Regions from separate parts of the Pseudomonas sp. BGA-UO-ETr-WB11 genome, predicted to be linked through region 2. Evidence: predicted binding sites of a transcription regulator. Region 2 holds the regulator's gene; each other region holds the start of a gene.
The links. The regulator FliA, encoded in region 2, starts transcription of late flagellar genes. The targets are predictions, from matches to a motif close to CTAAAGTTTNNNNNNNNNNNGCCGNTAA.
Positions count from the first base shown of each region.

Region 1: motA (flagellar motor stator protein MotA) is a predicted target of FliA. The motif match lies at 1,801-1,828, and genes of this name have one in related genera.
Region 3: AC56DI_RS10405 (methyl-accepting chemotaxis protein) is a predicted target of FliA. The motif match lies at 2,491-2,518, and genes of this name have one in related genera.

Region 1 covers NZ_JCAQOS010000008.1:750,117-756,968, forward strand. Annotated here, with positions in the region: gene AC56DI_RS17005 (rhodanese-like domain-containing protein) at 1-29, opposite strand, end outside; gene AC56DI_RS17010 (HDOD domain-containing protein) at 238-1,764, opposite strand; gene motA (flagellar motor stator protein MotA) at 1,883-2,734, shown strand; gene motB (flagellar motor protein MotB) at 2,740-3,813, shown strand; gene rsgA (small ribosomal subunit biogenesis GTPase RsgA) at 3,874-4,905, opposite strand; gene orn (oligoribonuclease) at 5,040-5,582, shown strand; gene queG (tRNA epoxyqueuosine(34) reductase QueG) at 5,572-6,660, opposite strand; gene AC56DI_RS17040 (NAD(P)H-hydrate dehydratase) at 6,717-6,852, shown strand, end outside.
Region 2 covers NZ_JCAQOS010000002.1:131,370-138,221, reverse strand. Annotated here, with positions in the region: gene flhA (flagellar biosynthesis protein FlhA) at 1-1,488, shown strand, start outside; gene flhF (flagellar biosynthesis GTPase FlhF) at 1,500-2,807, shown strand; gene fleN (flagellar synthesis regulator FleN) at 2,902-3,738, shown strand; gene fliA (RNA polymerase sigma factor FliA) at 3,735-4,481, shown strand; gene AC56DI_RS01055 (chemotaxis response regulator CheY) at 4,566-4,940, shown strand; gene AC56DI_RS01050 (protein phosphatase CheZ) at 4,960-5,748, shown strand; gene AC56DI_RS01045 (chemotaxis protein CheA) at 5,760-6,852, shown strand, end outside.
Region 3 covers NZ_JCAQOS010000006.1:324,036-330,887, forward strand. Annotated here, with positions in the region: gene gap (type I glyceraldehyde-3-phosphate dehydrogenase) at 1-165, opposite strand, end outside; gene AC56DI_RS10395 (COG3650 family protein) at 380-1,072, opposite strand; gene AC56DI_RS10400 (class I SAM-dependent methyltransferase) at 1,135-2,343, opposite strand; gene AC56DI_RS10405 (methyl-accepting chemotaxis protein) at 2,593-4,218, shown strand; gene AC56DI_RS10410 (ABC transporter ATP-binding protein) at 4,241-4,942, opposite strand; gene livG (high-affinity branched-chain amino acid ABC transporter ATP-binding protein LivG) at 4,945-5,712, opposite strand; gene AC56DI_RS10420 (high-affinity branched-chain amino acid ABC transporter permease LivM) at 5,709-6,852, opposite strand, start outside.

The DNA of each region.
Region 1 (6,852 bases), on a different contig from region 2:
ACCAGCGGGAGGTCGCGGAAGGCAGACATAAACGGCTTCCAAGTCAGGGAAAGGCGTCGATTGTAGCGGAAAGGTTAGGGGCTGTTGCCGTTTCGTTCGCGGCCGCGCCGGAGCCTGTTTTTGCGCGAGGCAAGGTGCGAGGAGCGAGATTGGGTTGTTCCAAATGAGCGACGAGTAACGCAGCCTCGCACAAAAACAGGCCCGGCCCTTCGGGTTGCGATGAAACGGCAACAGCCCCTATCGCGCGCGGTTGGCAAAACTGGCCAGGGCGCGCTCGATGCATTGCACGGTTTTACCGAAGGCTTGCACGCTGACCTCGCTGAACGGGCCGCCGCCTTGGTCGGCCACCAGCACCATGGCCACCCGCTGCTGGTTGGCAACGGAGCGCAAGATCAGGTGTTCGCCAGGGAACAGGCTTTTCAGATTGCCGGGCAGCAGGGCCGAGTATTGGGCGATGTTGGCGGGTGTCAGGCGCAGTTGTGTGGCTTCGTTGAGCAGGCGGCGCAGCACCTGACTTTGACTCGGGTCCAGGCTCAGGCCGCTGCCGGGCATGCTTACGCCGATACTTTGCTGGCTCATAAGGCGGCTGTGGGTGCGGTCGCTAAGCAGGATCAGCAGGCGTTGCATGCCACAAGCCTGCAGGGCGTCACGGGCACAGCTGGTGAGCTGCAACACATTGGCAAAGGCGCTGGGCTCGCGCAGGAGCTGGGTGCAGTGCCTGCGCCAGGCATCGACCTCGGTTTTCGCTGGTGCGGGTGCGACGGCCGGTTTTTCCGCCTGCAGATGGCGTGCATTCCACGGCCACAGCAGGGCCAGGGCTGGGTGCCAGAGATCGGCTTCATAGCCGGTGCGCGCACTCTGCGCTGCATGCTGGTGCACGAGTTGCTGCACGTCGTCGAGGTTAAGTTGCAGGTACAGGGCTGTGAGCTGTTGCCAGCGGCGCGAGGCTTTGCAGTCCCAGGACTCGTGGGCGCCAACCACCAGGCCGTTGGCCAACAGGATGCAGTTGGTTGGCAGGGTCAGCCAGCGGCGCAAGTGGCCGTCGTCATCGAGTCGTTGCTGTTGCTGATGGAGTTGTTCGCCGCTGCCGGCAATGCGTAGCGCCTTGACCAGTTGGCGGCGGTCATTCAGCAGCAGGCGATAGCCATGCAAAATCCACTCGGGTAAGCGCCATTTTTCGGCCAGGGCCAGGCACAGCTGCAGCAATGGCACGCCGAGCAGTTGCTGTTCCACCTTGCTGGCAGGCTCGCCTTTGATCAGCACTCGCTGCTCCCAGGCCGTAAACAGCTCTGGGTAGCGCGCAACCAATGGCCAGAGTGGCGCCAAAAAGAGCAGGCTGCTGCATTGAATATCAAGCCAAAGGCGCGCCAGACGTGCGCCAAACAGACCGCTTGCCTGGTGTGCAGCCTGTCGGCTGAGTGACTGGAGTTGCCGCAGCTGCAGGGGGATGTCTGCATCGGCGACGGGAATCAACTTGTTCAGCAATCTTTCCGCGCTCTGCAGGCCCAGGCGTGTCAGGGCTACTTCGAGGTTGGCGGCAGGTTCATTGAGGCTGCTCTTGCTGCTGTTGGCTCCGCGCATGATGACCAGCGCCAATGCCGGGCTTTGCTGCAACTGCTCGGCAATATCGCGCAGCGAACTGCTGCCGTTACGCAGCGCCGAAACGGCCTGGCGGTGGTTGTCGCTACTGACCGGCAGGCGCACGCCATCCAGCTCTTTGAGCCAGGCACTGAGATTTTGGGGAAGCGCTTTGCTGGTCGACATGAGGTCCGCGTCAAATTGGCTTTTCGCACTAACTGGCTATAGTCTGGCGCATAAGTTCCGATAAATAGAAGGGTTGTTTGCAAAGCCCCTTCGTCCTGACTCAGCAAGCGTTGTATTTATGATCAAAATCATCGGCATCATCGTCGTGTTCGCCAGCGTTATCGGCGGCTATGTTCTGTCTCACGGTAAGGTCGCAGCGCTGTTTCAGCCGTTTGAAGTGCTGATCATCGGCGGCGCCTCTTTGGGCGCATTTCTGCAGGCCAACACCCCGAGCACCTTCATGCACGTCTTCAAGAAGTCGATGAAGATGTTCAGTTCGCGCTTCACCCACACCTTCTACCTGGAGGTGTTGAAGATGCTCTACGAGATTCTCAACAAGAGCCGCCGCGAAGGCATGATGGCCATTGAGGCCGACGTAGAGGATCCAGCGGCCAGCCCGATTTTCAGCAAGTACCCAGGCATCCTAAAGGATGCGGGTATGACCGCCTTCGTCTGCGACTACCTGCGCATCATGTCATCCGGCAATATGGCGCCCCATGAGCTGGAAGGTCTGTTCGATATGGAGCTGACCAGCCTCAAGGAAGAGCTGGAACATCCGGCCCACGCCGTGGCGCGAATTGCCGACGGTATGCCGGCGATGGGTATCGTTGCTGCCGTATTGGGGATCGTGGTGACCATGGGTCTGCTCGGCCAGGTTGAGCAAAATGCGTTGGGTGCTCACGTGGCCGCGGCGCTGGTGGGTACATTCCTCGGGATTCTCGCGGCCTATGGCTTCTTCGGCCCGCTGGCGACGGCGATCGAGCACGATGCCAAGGAAGAGCTGAATGTCTACGAGGCGATCAAGGCCTGCCTGGTCGCTTCGGCGTCTGGTATGCCGCCGACCCTGGCGGTAGAGTTCGGGCGCAAGGTGCTGTTTCCGGCCCATCGACCAAGCTTCAGTGAGCTTGAGCAAGCCATGCGTGGCAGCTGATAGCCATGGAAAATAATCAGCCGATTATCGTCAAACGGGTCAAAAAGATGGCTGCCGGCCATCACGGCGGCGCCTGGAAGATCGCGTTTGCCGACTTTGCCACCGCGATGATGGCGTTCTTTATGCTCCTGTGGCTGATGTCGTCGGCCACCCCGGAACAGAAGAAACTGATTTCCGGTTACTTCCAGGATCCCGTGGGTTTCACCGAAAGCGCCAGTCCCTATGTGATTGACCTGGGCGGTACGCCGACCCCAGCACCGGACAAGACCCTCAATCCCGAGGTTAAGGATCAGCTGGAGGCTGGGCCCGAGCAGGATGTCGGCAAGGAGTCCGAAGTCAACCCGGCCCAAGCAGAAAGCCTGGCCGAGCAAGTTGAGCGTGAGCGCCTGGAGTTGCTGCTGCAGGAGTTGCAGAACAAGGTCGAAGAAAATCCACAACTCAAGCAGTTCAAGGATCAAATTCTTTTCGAGATTACCCAGGATGGTTTGCGCATTCAGATCATGGATGCCGAAAATCGGCCGATGTTTGCCAGCGGCAGCGCCAACCTGGAGCCCTATTTCGAAGACATCCTGTTGGCCATGTCCGACACCATCAAGGCCGTGCCGAACAAAATCAGTGTCAGTGGTCATACCGATGCCAAGCCGTTTGTTGGGCGCGGTGATTTCGGTAACTGGGAGCTGTCGGCCAACCGTGCCAACGCCGCTCGCCGTGCCTTGGTCTTTGGTGGCTATCCCGACGATCAGGTGGCGCGGGTAGTGGGTTATGCCTCGTCGGCCCTGTTTGATCGGGATAAGCCGCTGAATCCGGTGAACCGCCGCATCGACATTATCGTGCTGACCAAAAAGGCTCAGCGCAGCATTGAGGGTGACACCGAGGATGGTGCCGCGCCTGAGGCGTCTGGCGAGCCGGCGGTACCTTCGTCGTCGACTCCTGCCGTAGCGCCGCCGTCGATGCGTGAGCGTGCCGCAGCTCCGGGTGCGACGGGCGCGCCAGCGCAGGATGCGGAGCTGCGTGAGCGGCTGAATATCTTCGAAGACGGCACCCTGCAGTTGGACCGGCCGCCGGCCGATCAGCAGTAAGTGCACAGCAAAAGGCCGCGTTCATCGCGGCCTTTTGCTGTCGGTGCTGTGCAGTTCTGCTTAGTGGCTCGACGCCGGCAGGCTGGCAAGAATGCTGCGGTAGCTGTTCATGCGCTGCTGCTGCACGCGGCCGTCTTCCAGCGCTTTTAACAAGGCGCAGCCGGGTTCGCGGTCGTGCTTGCAGTCGCGGAAGCGGCAGGTGCCAAGCAGTTCGTCGAACTCGATAAAGCCCGCCTCAACATCGGCACGACTGACGTGGCCGAGGCCGAACTCGCGAATGCCGGGTGAGTCGATCAGCTCACCGCCGCCGGGAAAGTGAAACAGCCGTGCGGTGGTGGTGGTGTGGGTGCCTTGGCCGCTCAGTTCGGACAGTGGCCCGACGCGCAGGTCAACGCCTGGCAGCAGGCTGTTGACCAGCGACGACTTGCCGACCCCGGACTGGCCTACGAACACGCTGACGTGACCGTCCAGGCGAGCCTGTAGATCCTGCATGCCGTTGCCGTGGTGGGCGGACACTTCCAGTAGCGGGTAGCCGAGTTGGCGATAGACCGCCAGCAAGGCATTCAGGGCCACGGCGTTCTGCTCGTCAATCAGGTCGGCCTTGTTCAGCAGTAGCAGCGGCTGGATGCCAGCGTGCTCGGCAGCCACCAGGTAACGGTCGATCAGGTTGGCGTGGGGCTCAGGCATGGGCGCGAACACGATGACGATGGTGTCGACGTTGGCGGCCACTGGCTTGAGCTGGTTGCGACTGTCTGGGCGGCACAGCTCGCTGTTGCGCGGCAGTTGCGCGACGATCACGCCGATACCCTGGTTGCCGGCGCGCCAGACGACGCGGTCGCCGGTTACCAGAGCAGGCAGGTTGGCGCGCAGGTGGCAGCGGCAGATCTGCCCGGCCAGTTCGCCATCCAGTGCCTCGACTTCCACTTGTACGCCGAAGTGGGCGATGACCAGGCCTAGCTGTTCGGGACCCAGTTCGCCGCCTTCAAGCGTTTCCAGGGTGTGGGATTCGCGTTTGGCCGCGCGGGCAGCGCGTTCTTCCTGAATCTTCTCGATGCGCCAGTTTTGCCGGCGGTTGAGTTGGCGTTTGGCCATGGGGCTTCCGAGTGGGGAGGGCGACGGATGGGTGAATCGGCACTCAGTTTAGCATGGGCGGGCGCTTACCTGGCGGCCCATGCGGTGCTTGCTGGCCTGGGTTAAACTGTCGCTCTACGCCGAGGAGCACAACCATGCAAAGCCCGCAGAACTTGATCTGGATCGACCTGGAAATGACTGGTTTAGAACCCGAGCATGACGTCATCATCGAGATGGCGACCATCGTCACCGACAGCGACCTGAATATTCTCGCCACCGGTCCGGTCATCGCCGTGCATCAGAGCGATGCGCTGCTGGCCGGTATGGATGAGTGGAACACCCGCACCCACGGCGAGAGCGGCCTGACCCAGCGCGTGCGCGACAGCAAGATCAGTACGGCCGAGGCCGAGGCACAGACCATCGCCTTCCTCGAACAGTGGGTGCCCAAGGGCAAGTCGCCAATTTGCGGCAACAGCATCGGCCAAGATCGGCGCTTTCTCTGCCGTTACATGCCGACCCTGGAGGCGTTCTTCCACTACCGCAATCTGGATGTCTCGACCCTGAAGATTCTCGCCGAGCGTTGGGCGCCGCAGATCAAAGAGGGCTTCCAGAAAAAGGGCACTCACCAGGCGCTGGACGATATCCGCGAGTCAATCGCCGAGCTACAGTACTACCGTGAGCACTTTATTAAGGCGTGAGGCCTGCCGTGCTGGCGCGCCGCTGGTGTTGATCGAGCGCCCATTCGACGTGCTCGCGCACCAGCTCCGAGGGGTGCTCGCGCCGCGCGTGCAGGGCCTCCAGTACCGGAATGCTTGATGGTGCATTGCCCAGGCCCACGGCCAGGTTGCGCAGCCAGTTGTGGTAACCGGTACGGCGCAGTGGCGAGCCTTCGGTGCGGCTGAGAAACTCCTCTTCCGTCCAGCGAAACAGCGTCGCCAGCTCGGCATTGTCCAACTGGTGACGCGGCTGGAAGTCGCTCTGATCGGTGGGCCGGGCGAAGCGGTTCCAGGGGCAGACCAGTTGGCAGTCATCGCAGCCGAACACCCGATTGCCGATCAGCGGGCGCAGATCGACGGGGATTGCACCCTTGAGTTCGATGGTCAGGTAGGAAATGCAGCGCCGCGCATCCAGCACATAAGGACCGACAAAGGCCGCGGTCGGGCAAATGTCCAGGCAGGCACTGCAGCGCCCGCAGTGTTCGCTGGCGTGGGGGGCATCTGCCGGCAGCGGCAGGTCGACAAACAGCTCGCCAAGAAAGAACCAGCTGCCGGCTTTGCGATTGAGCACCAGGGTGTTCTTGCCGATCCAGCCAAGGCCAGCCTGTTCGGCAATGGCCTTTTCCAGCACTGGTGCGCTGTCGACAAAGGCGCGATAACCGAACGGGCCAATCGCCTGCTGAATACGCTCGGCCAACTGCTGAATGCGTTTGCGGATCAGCTTGTGGTAATCGCGGCCCAGGGCGTAGCGCGATACGTAGGCCTTCTCCGGCTCGCCCAGGCGCTTGCTCATCTCCGTGTCGCCGGGCAGGTAGTCCATGCGCAACGAAATGACCCGCAGCGTGCCGGGCACCAGCTCCTCGGGGTGTGAGCGTTTGCTACCGTGGGCGGCCATGTAGTCCATCTCGCCGTGATAACCCGCAGCGAGCCAGCGCTCTAGATGGGCTTCATGGCTGGCCAGATCCAGGCCGGCAATCCCCACCTGCTGAAAGCCCAGCTCGCGGCCCCAGTCCTTGATGGTCTGGCTGAGGGCGGGAAGATCGAGACTGGATGCGGACATGGGCGAGAAACCGGGGCAGAGGTGCGTATAATTCTGCCAGACATTGGAGTCGACGCATGCCTGTTACCCACCACCAATTGCCATTGCCGTTGTATCGCGCCGCTCAGGTTCGTGAGTTGGACGCGCGCCTGATCGCCGCTGGCACGCCGGCGTTTGAGCTGATGCAGCGCGCTGCCCATGGTGCCTGGCGTG
Region 2 (6,852 bases):
CTGATGATTCTGTTCATTAACCTGATTGGTGGCATCGCTATTGGTGTGTTTCAGCACGACCTGGCGTTTGCTGAGGCTGGGAAGATCTACACCCTGCTGACCATTGGTGACGGTCTGGTGGCGCAGATTCCGTCACTGTTGCTGTCCACGGCGGCGGCGATCATGGTGACGCGAGTTTCCAGTTCGGAAGACATGGGCACCCAGGTCAATCGGCAGATGTTTGCCTCGCCGCGTGCGCTCGCCGTGGCGGCGGCGATCATGATTGCCATGGGGCTGGTGCCAGGCATGCCGCACTTCTCCTTCATCAGCCTCGGTCTGGTGGCAGCAGGCGGTGCTTATTGGATTGCCAACAAGCAGCGTCTGGTCAGCGAAGAGGCGGTGCAGGAAGTCCAGCGCCAACAGGAACTGCTGCCGGCCCAGCGTGCCCAGGAAACCAAGGAGTTGGGCTGGGATGATGTGATGCCCGTGGACATGGTTGGCCTGGAAGTTGGCTATCGCTTGATTCCTCTGGTGGACCGTAACCAGGGCGGCCAGTTACTGGCGCGGATCAAGGGTGTACGCAAGAAGCTGTCCCAGGAAATGGGCTTTCTGATGCCGTCGGTGCATATCCGCGACAACCTGGACCTGTTGCCGAATGCCTATCGCCTGACCCTAATGGGTGTCAGCGTCGCCGAGGCCGAGGTGTATCCGGATCGCGAACTGGCGATCAACCCTGGCCAGGTGTTCGGCCCGCTCAACGGCATTGCCGCCAAGGATCCGGCGTTTGGCCTGGAAGCGGTGTGGATTGATGTTAATCAGCGTGATCAGGCGCAGTCACTGGGTTATACGGTGGTGGATGCCAGTACCGTAGTCGCTACCCACCTCAACCAAGTGCTGCACAAGCATTCCCATGAGCTGCTGGGCCATGAAGAGGTTCAGCAGCTCTTGCAGTTGCTGGCCAAGAGCTCGCCCAAGCTGGCAGAAGAGCTGGTGCCGGGCACGGTATCGCTGTCGACCCTGCTTAAGGTGTTGCAGGCCTTGTTGCAGGAGCAGGTGCCAGTACGTGACATCCGCACCATCGCCGAGACCATCGCCAACACCGCGACCAAGAGTCAAGATCCCGCCGCCATGGTGGTGGCGGTCCGTGTGGCCTTGGCCCGCGCAATCGTGCAAAGCGTTGTGGGACTAGAGCCGGAGCTGCCTGTGATCACCCTTGAGCCAAGGTTGGAACAGATCTTGCTCAATAGCTTGCAGAAGGCCGGTCAGGGCTCAGAGGAGGGCATCCTCCTTGAACCTGGCATGGCCGAGAAGCTGCAGCGTTCCCTGGTGGATGCGGCGCAGCGCCAGGAAATGCTCGGCAAGCCAGCGATTCTGCTGGTAGCCGGTCCGGTCCGGGCGATGCTCTCGCGCTTTGCTCGACTGGCCGTGCCGAATATGCACGTGCTGGCGTACCAGGAAATCCCGGATAACAAGCAGGTCACCATCGTTGCGACGGTGGGACAGAACTGAGGTCCTAGGCCATGCAAGTCAAACGCTTTTTCGCCGCCGATATGCGTCAAGCCATGAAACTGGTGCGTGATGAGCTGGGCGCTGACGCCTCGATCATCGCCAATCGCCGGGTTGCTGGCGGTGTGGAGCTGACGGCCGCCCTGGACTATCAGGTACCTGCTGCGCCGGCGCGTCAGGCCAACCCGGCTCTGGAAGCTGAGTTGCGCAAGACCCAATCGCGGATCGCCAGTGCCCATGCCGAACTGACCACGCGGGTGGAGGCGGACAACGGCCAGAACGGCCAGTTGTTCGGCCCGGCTGCAGCGGCAGCTGCCAAACCGCTGGCGCCTCGTCCGGCCTTGCCACGCAGTGCCGCTGCAGCCTCTGCCGGCACCGAGCAAAGCGCCCTGGATGCCATGCGTTTTGAATTGCATGGCCTGCGTGAATTGATCGAAGTGCAGCTGGGCTCGATCGCCTGGGGTCAGCTGCAAACCCGCAAACCGCAGCAAGCCAATCTGTGGCGGCGGCTACAGCGCATGGGCTTGTCGGCCGATTTGTCGCGGGCATTGCTGGAGCGGGTTGCCAAGGTGACCGAGCCGCGCCAGGCCTGGCGCATGCTGCTGGCTCATCTGGCCCACGCCATTCGTACGCCGCAGGTTGAACCGCTGGAAGAGGGCGGAGTGATTGCCTTGGTAGGGCCTGCGGGCATGGGTAAAACCACCACCTTGGCTAAGCTGGCCGCGCGCTATGTGCTCAAGTACGGCGCGCAAAATATCGCCTTGGTGAGCATGGACAGCTATCGCATTGGCGCCCAGGAGCAGCTCAAAACCCTGGGGCGCATTCTCAATGTCTCGGTGACCCAGGTTGATCCTGGCCAATCCTTGACTCAGGCTCTGGCGCCGCTGGTGCGTAAGCGTGTGGTGTTGATCGATACCGCCGGGCTGCCGGGTAGCGCACCTGAGCTGCGCATGCAGCTGGAGGCCCTGGCGAGCCGTGGCGTCAAGGCAAAGAATTATCTGGTTTTAGCTGCCACCAGCCAGAGCCAAGTGCTCAAGGCGGCGTACCATAGTTACAAGCGTTGTGGATTGTCCGGCTGTATCTTGACCAAACTGGATGAAGCCACCAGCCTCGGTGAGGTTTTAGGGCTGGCTATCAGCCAGCACCTACCGGTAGCCTATCTGGCTGATGGGCCTAAGATTCCTGATGATTTGCAGGTGCCGCGCAGCCATCAACTGGTCAGTCGCGCCGTGAGTCTGCAGGCGCCCGAAGAGCCCAGTGAAGATGCCATGGCCGATATGTTTGCGGATTTATATCAGCACCCCTCCCAGCGCGTCGGCTAGCCTGTGAGAAGGTGTGTACCTTGCATCGCCTGACGTTCCTGAGTTAACTCAGGCAGGCGATCCCAGTTGAAGCAAGACAAGGTGTGTAGAGAACATGGGTAGTATGCATCCCGTTCAGGTGATTGCGGTGACCGGCGGCAAGGGCGGCGTCGGCAAGACCAATGTGTCGGTGAACCTGTCCCTGGCCCTGGCCGACCTTGGTCGGCGGGTCATGTTGATGGACGCCGACCTGGGGTTGGCTAACGTCGACGTGCTGCTGGGGCTGACCGCCAAACGTACGCTGGAAGACGTGATCAGTGGTGAGTGCGAACTGCGTGACGTGCTGCTGCAAGGGCCGGGCGGCATCCGCATTGTGCCTGCCGCATCCGGTACCCAGAGCATGGTGCAGCTGACGCCGATGCAGCACGCCGGTTTGATTCAGGCGTTCAGCGAGATCAGCGACAACCTTGATGTGTTGATCATCGATACCGCCGCCGGCATTGGCGATGGCGTGGTGAGTTTTGTGCGCGCCGCCCAGGAAGTCCTGCTGGTGGTGTGCGATGAGCCCACCTCGATCACCGACGCCTACGCGCTGATCAAACTGCTCAATCGCGATCACGGCATGAGTCGTTTCCGGGTGCTGGCCAACATGGCCCACAGTCCGCAAGAAGGACGCAATCTGTTTGCTAAGCTGACTAAGGTCACTGATCGTTTCCTCGACGTGGCCTTGCAGTACGTAGGGGCCATTCCCTACGACGAATCGGTACGCAAGGCCGTGCAGAAGCAACGTGCGGTGTATGAAGCGTTCCCGCGCTCGAAATGCGCGCTGGCATTCAAGGCAATCGCCCAGAAAGTTGATGCCTGGCCTTTACCGGCCAACCCGCGTGGACATCTGGAGTTTTTCGTTGAGCGCCTGGTGCAGCAGCAGTCGAGTGCGGACATCGGCGTATGACAGCAGCCACTGGACTTCGTATGTACAGCAAAGCGCAGGCGCAGGACTCCCGGCACCAGTTGATCGAGCGCTATGCGCCTCTGGTCAAACGCATTGCTTATCACCTGTTGGCGCGGTTACCCGCTAACGTGCAGGTGGACGATTTGATCCAGGCGGGCATGATTGGCTTGCTCGAAGCTTCCACCAAATACGATGCCACCAAGGGCGCCAGTTTTGAAACTTACGCAGGTATTCGCATCCGCGGTGCCATGCTTGATGACGTGCGTAAAGGCGATTGGGCACCGCGTTCGGTGCATCGAAACAGTCGCATGGTTAGCGATGCAATTCGAAAAGTTGAGGCTAGAACGGGTCGAGACGCTAAAGATCAAGAGGTTGCGGCCGAACTCCAATTGAGTCTCGAGGATTACTACGGCATTCTGAGCGACACTTTGGGCAGCCGTTTGTTCAGCTTCGATGACCTGTTACAGGAAAACGAGCCGGGCGGTAGTCATGAAGAAAGGGGCACTACCCAGCTTGAGCCCTCTGGTGATCTGGAAGAGGAACGCTTCCAGGCGGCGTTGGCTGATGCCATCGCCAACTTGCCAGAGCGCGAGCGCTTGATCCTGGCCCTGTATTACGATGAAGAGCTGAATCTGAAGGAAATTGGCGAAGTGCTGGGGGTCAGTGAATCTCGCGTCAGCCAGTTACACAGCCAGTGCGCCGCACGTTTGCGGGCCCGGCTAGGCGAATGGCGTGAGCACTAAGCACAACGCTGGTTTCACGATTGCACGGCATGTCCAGGCGCTGGGCATGTTTAGGACTGTACGGAGGTCGATTTGGACAAGAATATGAAAATCCTCATCGTCGATGACTTCTCGACGATGCGCCGGATCATCAAGAACCTCTTGCGTGACTTGGGTTTTACCAATACCGCCGAGGCCGATGACGGCGTTACAGCACTGCCGATGTTGCAGAGTGGCAGTTTCGACTTTCTGGTCACTGACTGGAACATGCCGGGCATGACGGGTATCGACCTGTTGCGTGCGGTGCGTGCCGACGAGCGCCTGAAGCAGTTGCCGGTGTTGATGGTGACCGCAGAAGCCAAGCGCGACCAGATTATTGAAGCGGCGCAGGCGGGGGTGAATGGCTATGTAGTCAAGCCGTTCACTGCTCAAGTGCTGAAAGAGAAGATCGACAAGATCTTTGAGCGGGTTAACGGCTGATGTCTGCCGCGAGGGCGCTATGGAGCACGAAAAACCGCAGATGGGCGATCTAGAAACGAGCCTTAAAACTCACGCCCGAGATTTGCTGGACAGCCTCGAACGAGGCAATTTCGGCGACGCTGTACAAGTCATTCACGATTTAAACAAAGCACGCGATCAAGGCCTGTATTTCGAGGTCGGTAAGCTAACTCGTGAGCTGCACAACTCCATCGTCAACTTTCAAATCGATTTGCACGGCTCCCATGCGGAGGAGGTGTCGCAGATCAGTGATGCCACCGAACGTCTCAACTACGTTGTGCGCATGACCGAGAAAGCAGCTAACCGCACTATGGATCTGGTGGAGGAGAGCGCGCCGCTGGTCAATGATTTGAGCAGCGAGTCGCGATCATTGGGGGTTGATTGGGCGCGCTTTATGCGTCGCGAGGTCGGTGCCGATGAGTTTCGCGAACTGGCTAAACGTATCGAGTTGTTCCTTGAGCGTAGCGAGCGCGACAGCAGCAAATTGTCCGGCAACCTCAACGACATTTTGCTGGCGCAAGATTTTCAGGATCTAACTGGGCAGGTGATCAAACGGGTCACTAGTCTGGTAACAGAGGTCGAGCGCAACCTGGTCAAACTGGTGTGCATGGCCTCGCAGATCGATCGCTATACCGGCATTCAGCACGATCACGACGCATTGCGTGCCGAACAAGAACAACAAAAAGAGCCAACCCGGGGTGAAGGTCCGCAGATTCATGCCGATAAGCGTGATGACGTCGTATCCGGTCAGGTCGATGTCGATGATCTGCTGTCCAGCCTTGGATTTTAGGGAGCACGCGAATGAGCTTCGGCGCCGATGAAGAGATTCTCCAGGACTTCCTGGTAGAGGCCGGCGAGATTCTTGAGCAATTGTCCGAGCAGTTGGTTGAGCTGGAAAGCCGCCCGGACGATATGAATTTGCTCAATGCGATTTTCCGTGGGTTTCACACCGTCAAAGGCGGCGCCGGATTCCTTCAGCTCAATGAGCTGGTGGAGTGCTGCCATATCGCCGAAAACGTGTTCGACATTTTGCGTAAAGGCTCGCGTCGGGTTGATTCCGAGCTCATGGATGTGGTGCTTGAGGCCCTGGATGCGGTCAATGGCATGTTTACCGAAGTGCGTGAGCGCGTCGAACTGACTCCCGCCACTCCGCAACTGTTGGCCGCCTTGGCGCGCCTCGCTGAGCCTGCCTCAGCAGTGGAGGTGGTTGCTGAAGCAGCTCCTGAACCACAGGCTGAAGTCGTGCCTGAGCCTGAAGTCGAAGGTGATATCACCGACAGCGAATTCGATCAGTTGCTCGATGCCTTGGCTGAGCCCGCTGCGGTTGCTGAGGTCGCTCCGGTGGCGACGTCGGGCGATGAAATTACGGATGATGAATTCGAAGCCCTGCTGGATCAGCTGCATGGCAAGGGGCAGTTTGTTGCCCCGGCAGAAGAGTCGGCGCCCGCTGCACTAGCCCCGGCGCCAGCCGCTGCTCCGGCATCCGGTGATGAAATCACCGATGATGAATTTGAAGCGCTGCTTGATCAATTGCACGGCAAGGGGCAGTTTGCCGCTGGCAATGATGAGCCTGCGGCAGTCGCCGCGCCCAGCGTTGCGCCAAGCTCCAATGAAAACATTACCGACGATGAGTTTGAGGCGTTGCTGGATCAGTTGCACGGTAAGGGCAAGTTCGTTGAACCTGCTGCACCTGCACCTGCACCTGCACCTGCACCTGCACCTGTCGCTGCCGTGCCCGCTCCAGCGGCATCAGCGCCGAGCAAACCCGTTGCCAAGCCGACCCCAGCGCCAGTCGCTGCCAAGGCTGAACCCGCCAAGTCTGCGGCACCAGCCGCGGCTGCCGATAAACCAGCGGCCAGTGAGGCTGAAACCACTGTACGTGTGGATACCGCGC
Region 3 (6,852 bases), on a different contig from region 2:
GCGGCCAAAGGTGGAGTCGAAGCGGGTCAGGTGGGCGAGGGTGCTGAAGTCGCTGAGGTCGTTGATTGCCTCGATATGGGTTTTTTGTTCCAGGCCCCGTTCAAACAGGGCACGCACCAGCGCGCGACCGATGCGTCCGTAACCGTTGATGGCAATGCGCAGCATGGTCAATCTCCCAAGAGGCTTTACCTAGAGCTTAGGCCTCTGTGGGTGACGCTGCCGTGGGCTTACTCTTTATATCCACGTTGCGTGTTGAGGGCGCGATTGAGCTTCTGTAGGAGCGGATTTATCCGCGATGCCGTTTGCCTTGGGTGCATCGCGGCTGAAGCCGCTCCTACTGCGCGAGGCCAGCGCTGCAACAGCTAACGGGTATATAGCCTTACTCTTCGGGCAGAACGATGGCTTCCTGGCGGGCGCCACCGTAAGCGCCACAGCCTTTGAGGATTTGGCCATTGAGGCGCAACTCGGCGCGCAGGTGCTGGACGCTGCCGCTCATGCTGTCGACGCAGCGCTGCGGGGCAACCCACAGTTCCAGTTGCTGACCATTGGCGGCGCTGCTGAGGCTGAAGCGGCCTTCGGGCAGTTGTTCTTCCAGGTACGGCACGACCAGATCGGCCTGGCCGGGGCGTTGCAGAATCAGGCCCTGGCTGTTGGCGTCGAGGCGCCACTCTGGTTCATGGCCGCTGGCGCGCAGGGTCTGGCGCTTGAAGTTGAGGTCGTCGCAGCCGTGACCTTCGCGCTGGATGCGATAGAGCTTGGTCAGCTCGATTTGCCCGTCGGTGCCGGCCACTTGGCTGGCCGCCATGCGCCCAGCGAGGTCGGCAAACAGCACGTCCTTGCCGCCATTGAGCAGGGTCACGGCCTCTTGCAGCAGACCGGTATTGCCGCTGTCTTCAAGAATGAACTGGCGTTTTTCCTGGCAGGGACGGAACTGCAGGCGGTTGTTCACCACGTGCAACTCACCCTGCAGGCGCACCACGGGCGCGGGTGCCGGTTCGTCCGTCGGGAACAGTGACTGGCAGCCGGCAAACACAGGCAGCAGGGCAAGCAGCAGAAAACGGACGCTGGACATGGTGGCTCTCCGGAAAGGGAGCGCCACGTTACCGGGGCGCTGGGTGCAGCTCAAGGGTGGTGTCAGGCAGGTAGCAGAGTGTCGGCTTTAAGCAGAGTCTCCAGGCAGTGCTCGCGAATGCCGTAGAAGTCCTTGATCGCCTGGATTTTGCCCATCAGCTCGCTCGGGTTGCCGGCCTCTGCGCGTTTCACCGCGAGGATCATCTTGTTCTTGTTGGTGTGCTCCAGGGACACGAACTCGAACACCTTGGTGTCGTAGCCACAGGCTTCCAGCAGCAGGGCGCGCAGGCTGTCGGTGACCATCTCGGCCTCTTGGCCCAAGTGTACGCCGTACTGCAGCATCGGCTTGAGGGTGGCCGGGGTGTGCATCTGCGGGCGGATCTGTTTGTGGCAACACGGCGAGCACATGATGATCGCGGCGCCCGAGCGGATGCCCAGGTGCAGGGCATAGTCGGTGGCCACGTCGCAGGCGTGCAGGGCGATCATGATGTCGATCTGCTCGGGGGCGTAAGTGCGCACGTCGCCGTGTTGGAACAGCAGGCCCGGTTGCTCCAGCTTGGCGGCCGCGGCATTGCACAGGTTGACCATGTCCTCGCGCAGCTCGACGCCGCGCACCCGTGCGTCCAGGCCCAGGCTGTGGCTCAGGTAGTCGTGCAGGGCAAAGGTCAGGTAGCCCTTGCCGGAACCGAAGTCGACGGCGTGCAGCGGTTGGTTCTGGTCGAGGGTGGAGCTGCTCAGGGCGTGGGCAAACACTTCAACGAACTTGTTGATCTGCTTCCACTTGCGCGCCATGGCGGGCACCAGATCGTGCTGGTCGTTGGTCACGCCCAGATCGCGGAGAAACGGTCGGGTCAGCTCCAGAAAACGCTTCTTCTCGCGATTGTGTTCGGCGCTCGGCGCTTCCCGTTGCACGGCTTTGCCGACGAACAGCTGGGCCTTGTCTTTTTTGCTGAAAGTCAGCTGCAGCTCGGCGGTGAGCGACAGCAGGTGAGCGTTCTTGAACGCCGCTGGCAGCCATTCGGCAATCAGCGCCAGGGCCTCACTCAGCGGCAGGTTCTTGGTGATATCGCGGGTCTTGTAGCTGTAGACGAACGACAGGCAAGGCTGCTCTTTAACGCTGACCAGGCGCGCCACCACCCGTTGCAAATCAACTTCCGCGCCGCGGTATTTGGACAGTACCAGCTTGACCAGAGTGTTCTGCTGCAGGCTGGTTTCCAGCTGCGCCAGGAATTGCTCGCGGTCGGTGGCGGCGGATGGGGATGCAACGGACATGACGAAGGCCTCGAGCGGCTGCTCTGTGGTCGAGTAAAAATGGATGGCGAGCATTTTAGGGGTTAACGGCCAGCTTGGCGCGGGCTTATTTGCCTGGGGTGGGGCGTGGCGCGGATTGAACGGTGTGGGTGCTTTTTCGTGGCTATCCTTTAGTCATGCGCCTGAGTGTCGATATAAGAGTTAGCTGCTTATAACTGTGCCAGTGTATTGGCGGCATATTTGCCGAAACTAGCCCCGAGGAATACCTGTATGTCACTGCGTAATATCAGTGTTTCCACCCGCGCCAGCCTGAGTTTTGCAGTGATGGCGCTGATCGTGCTGCTGGTTGGCGGGCTTTCTATGCTGAAAATGCAGCGTATGAATGAAAATACCACGCAGGTTGAGCAGAACTGGCTGCCCAGTATTCTTGCTTTGAATGATATGAGTCGCGAGTTTTTGCGCGTTCGCGCCTTGACCCTGCGCCTGTTCGTCAATCGCGATGAGCAGGCGATGCGTACCACCGAGCAGGGGCTGGAGCAGATTAAAAGCCAGTTGCTTGAGGCTCAGGAACGTTATCGCAAGCTTGTTTCTAGCGAGGCGGAACAGGCGATATTTGACCGTTATCTGTTGGAACAAAATGCATACCTGCGCGAACAGAGCAAATTTGTCGAGTTGTCGCGGCAGGGCAAGCTCGAAGATGCTCGGGCGGTGGTCAATGGCGAGCTGAATAGCCATGCCAGCGACGCGGCGCAGGCTTTGGTGGACTTGACCGAACTGAACAAGAAAGGTGCGGAGGCGTCCATCTCTGAAGGGCGTGCGGAGTTTTCTGCAGCGATCAACGGGGTCGTGATCTTTATCGTCCTGGCCGTGGTGCTTACTATCGTGCTGGCGCTGGTGTTGACCCGCAGCATCGTCAAGCCGCTGAATGAGGCAGTGGCCGTGGCCCGCACGGTGGCGTCGGGCGACTTGTCCACCAACATCCAGGTTGAAGGCTCCGACGAACCCGCGCAGCTGCTGGAAGCCCTCAAGAGCATGCAGCAAAGCCTGCGCAGCACCATTCAGCATATTGCCGACTCCTCCAATCAGCTGGCATCGGCGTCGGAAGAACTGCACGCGGTAACGGAAGACACCAACCGCGGCCTGCATCAGCAAAATAACGAGATCGAGCAGGCGGCCACGGCGGTCAATGAAATGACCAGTGCGGTGGATGAAGTGGCGCGCAATGCGGTGAGTACTTCCGAGGCGTCGCGGGAGTCCGAGCGTACTGCCCAGCGCGGTCGCGATCAGGTGCTGCGTACAGTCAACTCAATCAGCAGTCTGGCGGAGAACGTCACTTCTACCGCCAGTGAAGTGGGCGAGCTGGCGGACAAAATTCGCGATATCAGCAAGGTGCTGGAGGTGATTCGCTCGATTGCCGAGCAAACCAACCTGCTGGCTTTGAACGCGGCCATTGAGGCGGCGCGTGCTGGTGAACAGGGGCGCGGTTTTGCCGTGGTGGCGGATGAGGTGCGCTTGCTGGCGCAGCGCACCCAGCAGTCGACCCAGGAAATTGAACAGATGATTGGTGGTATCCGCCAGGGTACCGATCATGCCGTGAGCGCCATGCAGGGCAGCAACACCCTGGCCCATGCCACCCTGGAACTGGCCCAGTCGGCAGGCCAGGCCCTGGACGAGATCACCAGTTCGATCACTCAAATCAACGAGCGTAACCTGCTGATTGCCAGTGCCTCGGAAGAGCAGGCGTCCGTCACCCGTGAAGTGGACCGCAACCTGGTCAATATCCGTGACCTGTCGCTGCAATCCTCAGCCGGTGCCAACCAGACCAGTGCCTCCAGCCAGGAGCTGTCACGCCTGGCCATCGACCTCAACAGCCTGGTCAGCAAGTTCCGCCTGTAAGGGCACAGGTTATCTGGGCGGTTTAGCCGCCCAGGTAGGCGTCGCGGACCTTCGGGTCCACCAGCAGCTCGGCGCCGCTGCCCTGCATCACGATACGGCCGTTCTCCAGTACATAGGCACGGTCGGCCAGCTTCAGTGCCTGGTTGGCGTTCTGCTCGACCAGGAACACCGTAACCCCGTCTTTGCGCAGCTGTTCGATGATGTCGAAAATCTGCTGGATGATGATCGGCGCCAGGCCCAAAGACGGCTCGTCGAGCAGCAGCAGTTGCGGCTTGCTCATCAGCGCACGACCGATGGCGAGCATCTGCTGCTCGCCGCCGGACATGGTGCCAGCGCGCTGATCGAAGCGTTCCTTGAGGCGCGGGAACAGTTGCAGGACTTTGTCCATCTGCTCCACATAGTCGGCTTTCTCGGTGAAGAAACCGCCCATGGCCAGGTTTTCTTCCACGGTCAGGCGGGCAAACACCCGCCGACCTTCCGGCACCACGGCAATGCTCTTGCGCATGATCTCGGGGGTGTCGAGGCCAACCAACTCATCACCCTGATAGCGGATGCTGCCACTGCTGGCCCGCGGCGTGCCGCACAGGGTCATCAGCAGGGTTGATTTGCCGGCGCCGTTGGCGCCGATCAGGGTAACGATTTCGCCTTTCTGCACTTCGATGTTGATGTCGTGCAGGGCCTGGATCTTGCCGTAGAAGGTCGAGACATTGTTGAAATACAGCATGCTTATGCCTCTCCCAGATAGGCTTTGATCACATCCGGGTTGTTGCGGATCTGCTCCGGCGTGCCGTTGGCCAGGGGCGTGCCCTGGTTGATCACGTAGATGTGGTCGGAAATGCTCATCACCAGCTTCATGTCGTGCTCGATCAGCAGCACGGTGACGTCATGGTCGTTGCGCAGCATGCCGATCAGCGCCTTGAGGTCTTCGGTCTCGCGCGGATTGAGACCGGCGGCCGGCTCGTCGAGCATCAGGATGCGCGGGCGGGTCATCATGCAGCGGGCAATTTCCAGACGGCGTTGCTGGCCGTAGGCGAGGGTTCCGGCTGGGCGGTTGGCCACCTCGGTGAGGTTGACCTGCTCCAACCAGTGCGCCGCGTATTCCATGGCCGTGCGTTCGCTGCGGCGAAAGCCCGGCGTCTTGAACAGGCCCGCAAGGAAGTTGGTGTTGAGGTGCCGATGCTGGGCCACCAGCAGGTTCTCGATGGCGGTCATTTCCTTGAACAGGCGAACGTTCTGGAAGGTCCGCACCACGCCGCGGCGGGCGATCTTGTGCCCCGGCAGGTGTTGGATCGGCGCGTCATCCAGCAGGATCACGCCGCCGCTCGGCTGGTAGAAGCCGGTCAGGCAGTTGAACACGGTGGTCTTGCCGGCGCCGTTGGGGCCGATCATCGACACCACTTGTTTGGGCTGCACGCTGAGGGCGACATTATTGACCGCCAGCAGACCGCCGAAACGCATGCACAGGCCGCTCACTTCAAGAATCGGGCGGCTCATGGCTTCAGCTCCAGGTGCGGACGCTGCATGGGCAACAGGCCCTGCGGACGCCAGATCATCATCAGCACCATCAGGGCGCCAAACATCAACATGCGGTATTCGCTGAACTCACGCATCAGCTCCGGCAAGAGGATCATCACCACCGCGGCGAGGATGATGCCCAGCTGCGAGCCCATGCCGCCCAGCACGACGATGGCGAGAATGATCGCCGACTCGATAAAGGTGAACGACTCCGGCGTGACCAGGCCCTGGCGCGCGGCGAAAAAGCTGCCGGCGAAACCGGCGAAGGTGGCGCCGAGGGTGAAGGCCGAGAGCTTGATGATGGTCGGGTTCATGCCCAGGGCGCGGCAGGCGATCTCATCTTCGCGCAGCGCTTCCCAGGCGCGGCCGATCGGCATGCGCAGCAGGCGGTTGATCACGAACAGGGTCAGCAGCACCAGCAGCAGGGCCACCAGGTAAAGGAAGATGACCTTGTTGATCGAGTTGTAGGCCAGGCCGAAATACTCGTGGAAGGTCTGCATGCCTTCGGCGGCGCGGCGTTCGAACGATAGGCCGAACAGGGTCGGTTTGTCGATGTTGCTGATGCCGTTGGGGCCGCCGGTCAGTTCAGTCATGTTGCGCAGCAGGATGCGGATGATCTCGCCGAAACCGAGGGTGACGATGGCCAGGTAGTCGCCACGCAGGCGCAACACCGGGAAGCCGAGGACGAAGCCGAAGAATGCCGCCATCAGGCCGGCAATCGGCAGGCAGGTCCAGAAACCGAGACCGTAGTAGTGCGACAGCAGCGCGTAGCTGTAGGCGCCGACGGCATAGAAGCCGACGTAGCCGAGGTCGAGCAGGCCGGCCAGGCCAACCACGATGTTCAGGCCGAGGCCCAACATCACGTAGATGAGGATCAGGGTGGCGATATCCACCGCGCCGCGCGAGCCGAAGAACGGCCAGGCCAGGGCGACCATGATCAGGCCGAGGATAATCCAGCGCTGGGTCGAGGGCAGGGTCAGGAAGTTGCTGGCCTTGCCGGGCACGCTGGGCAGCGAAGGCAGTTGCGCCCACACGCCGTCCAGACGGTTGCGAAACAGCTGCCAGGCAAACATGGCAATGGCGGCGCCGGCGATGGTCCACAGCGCTGCTGGGCTGGCG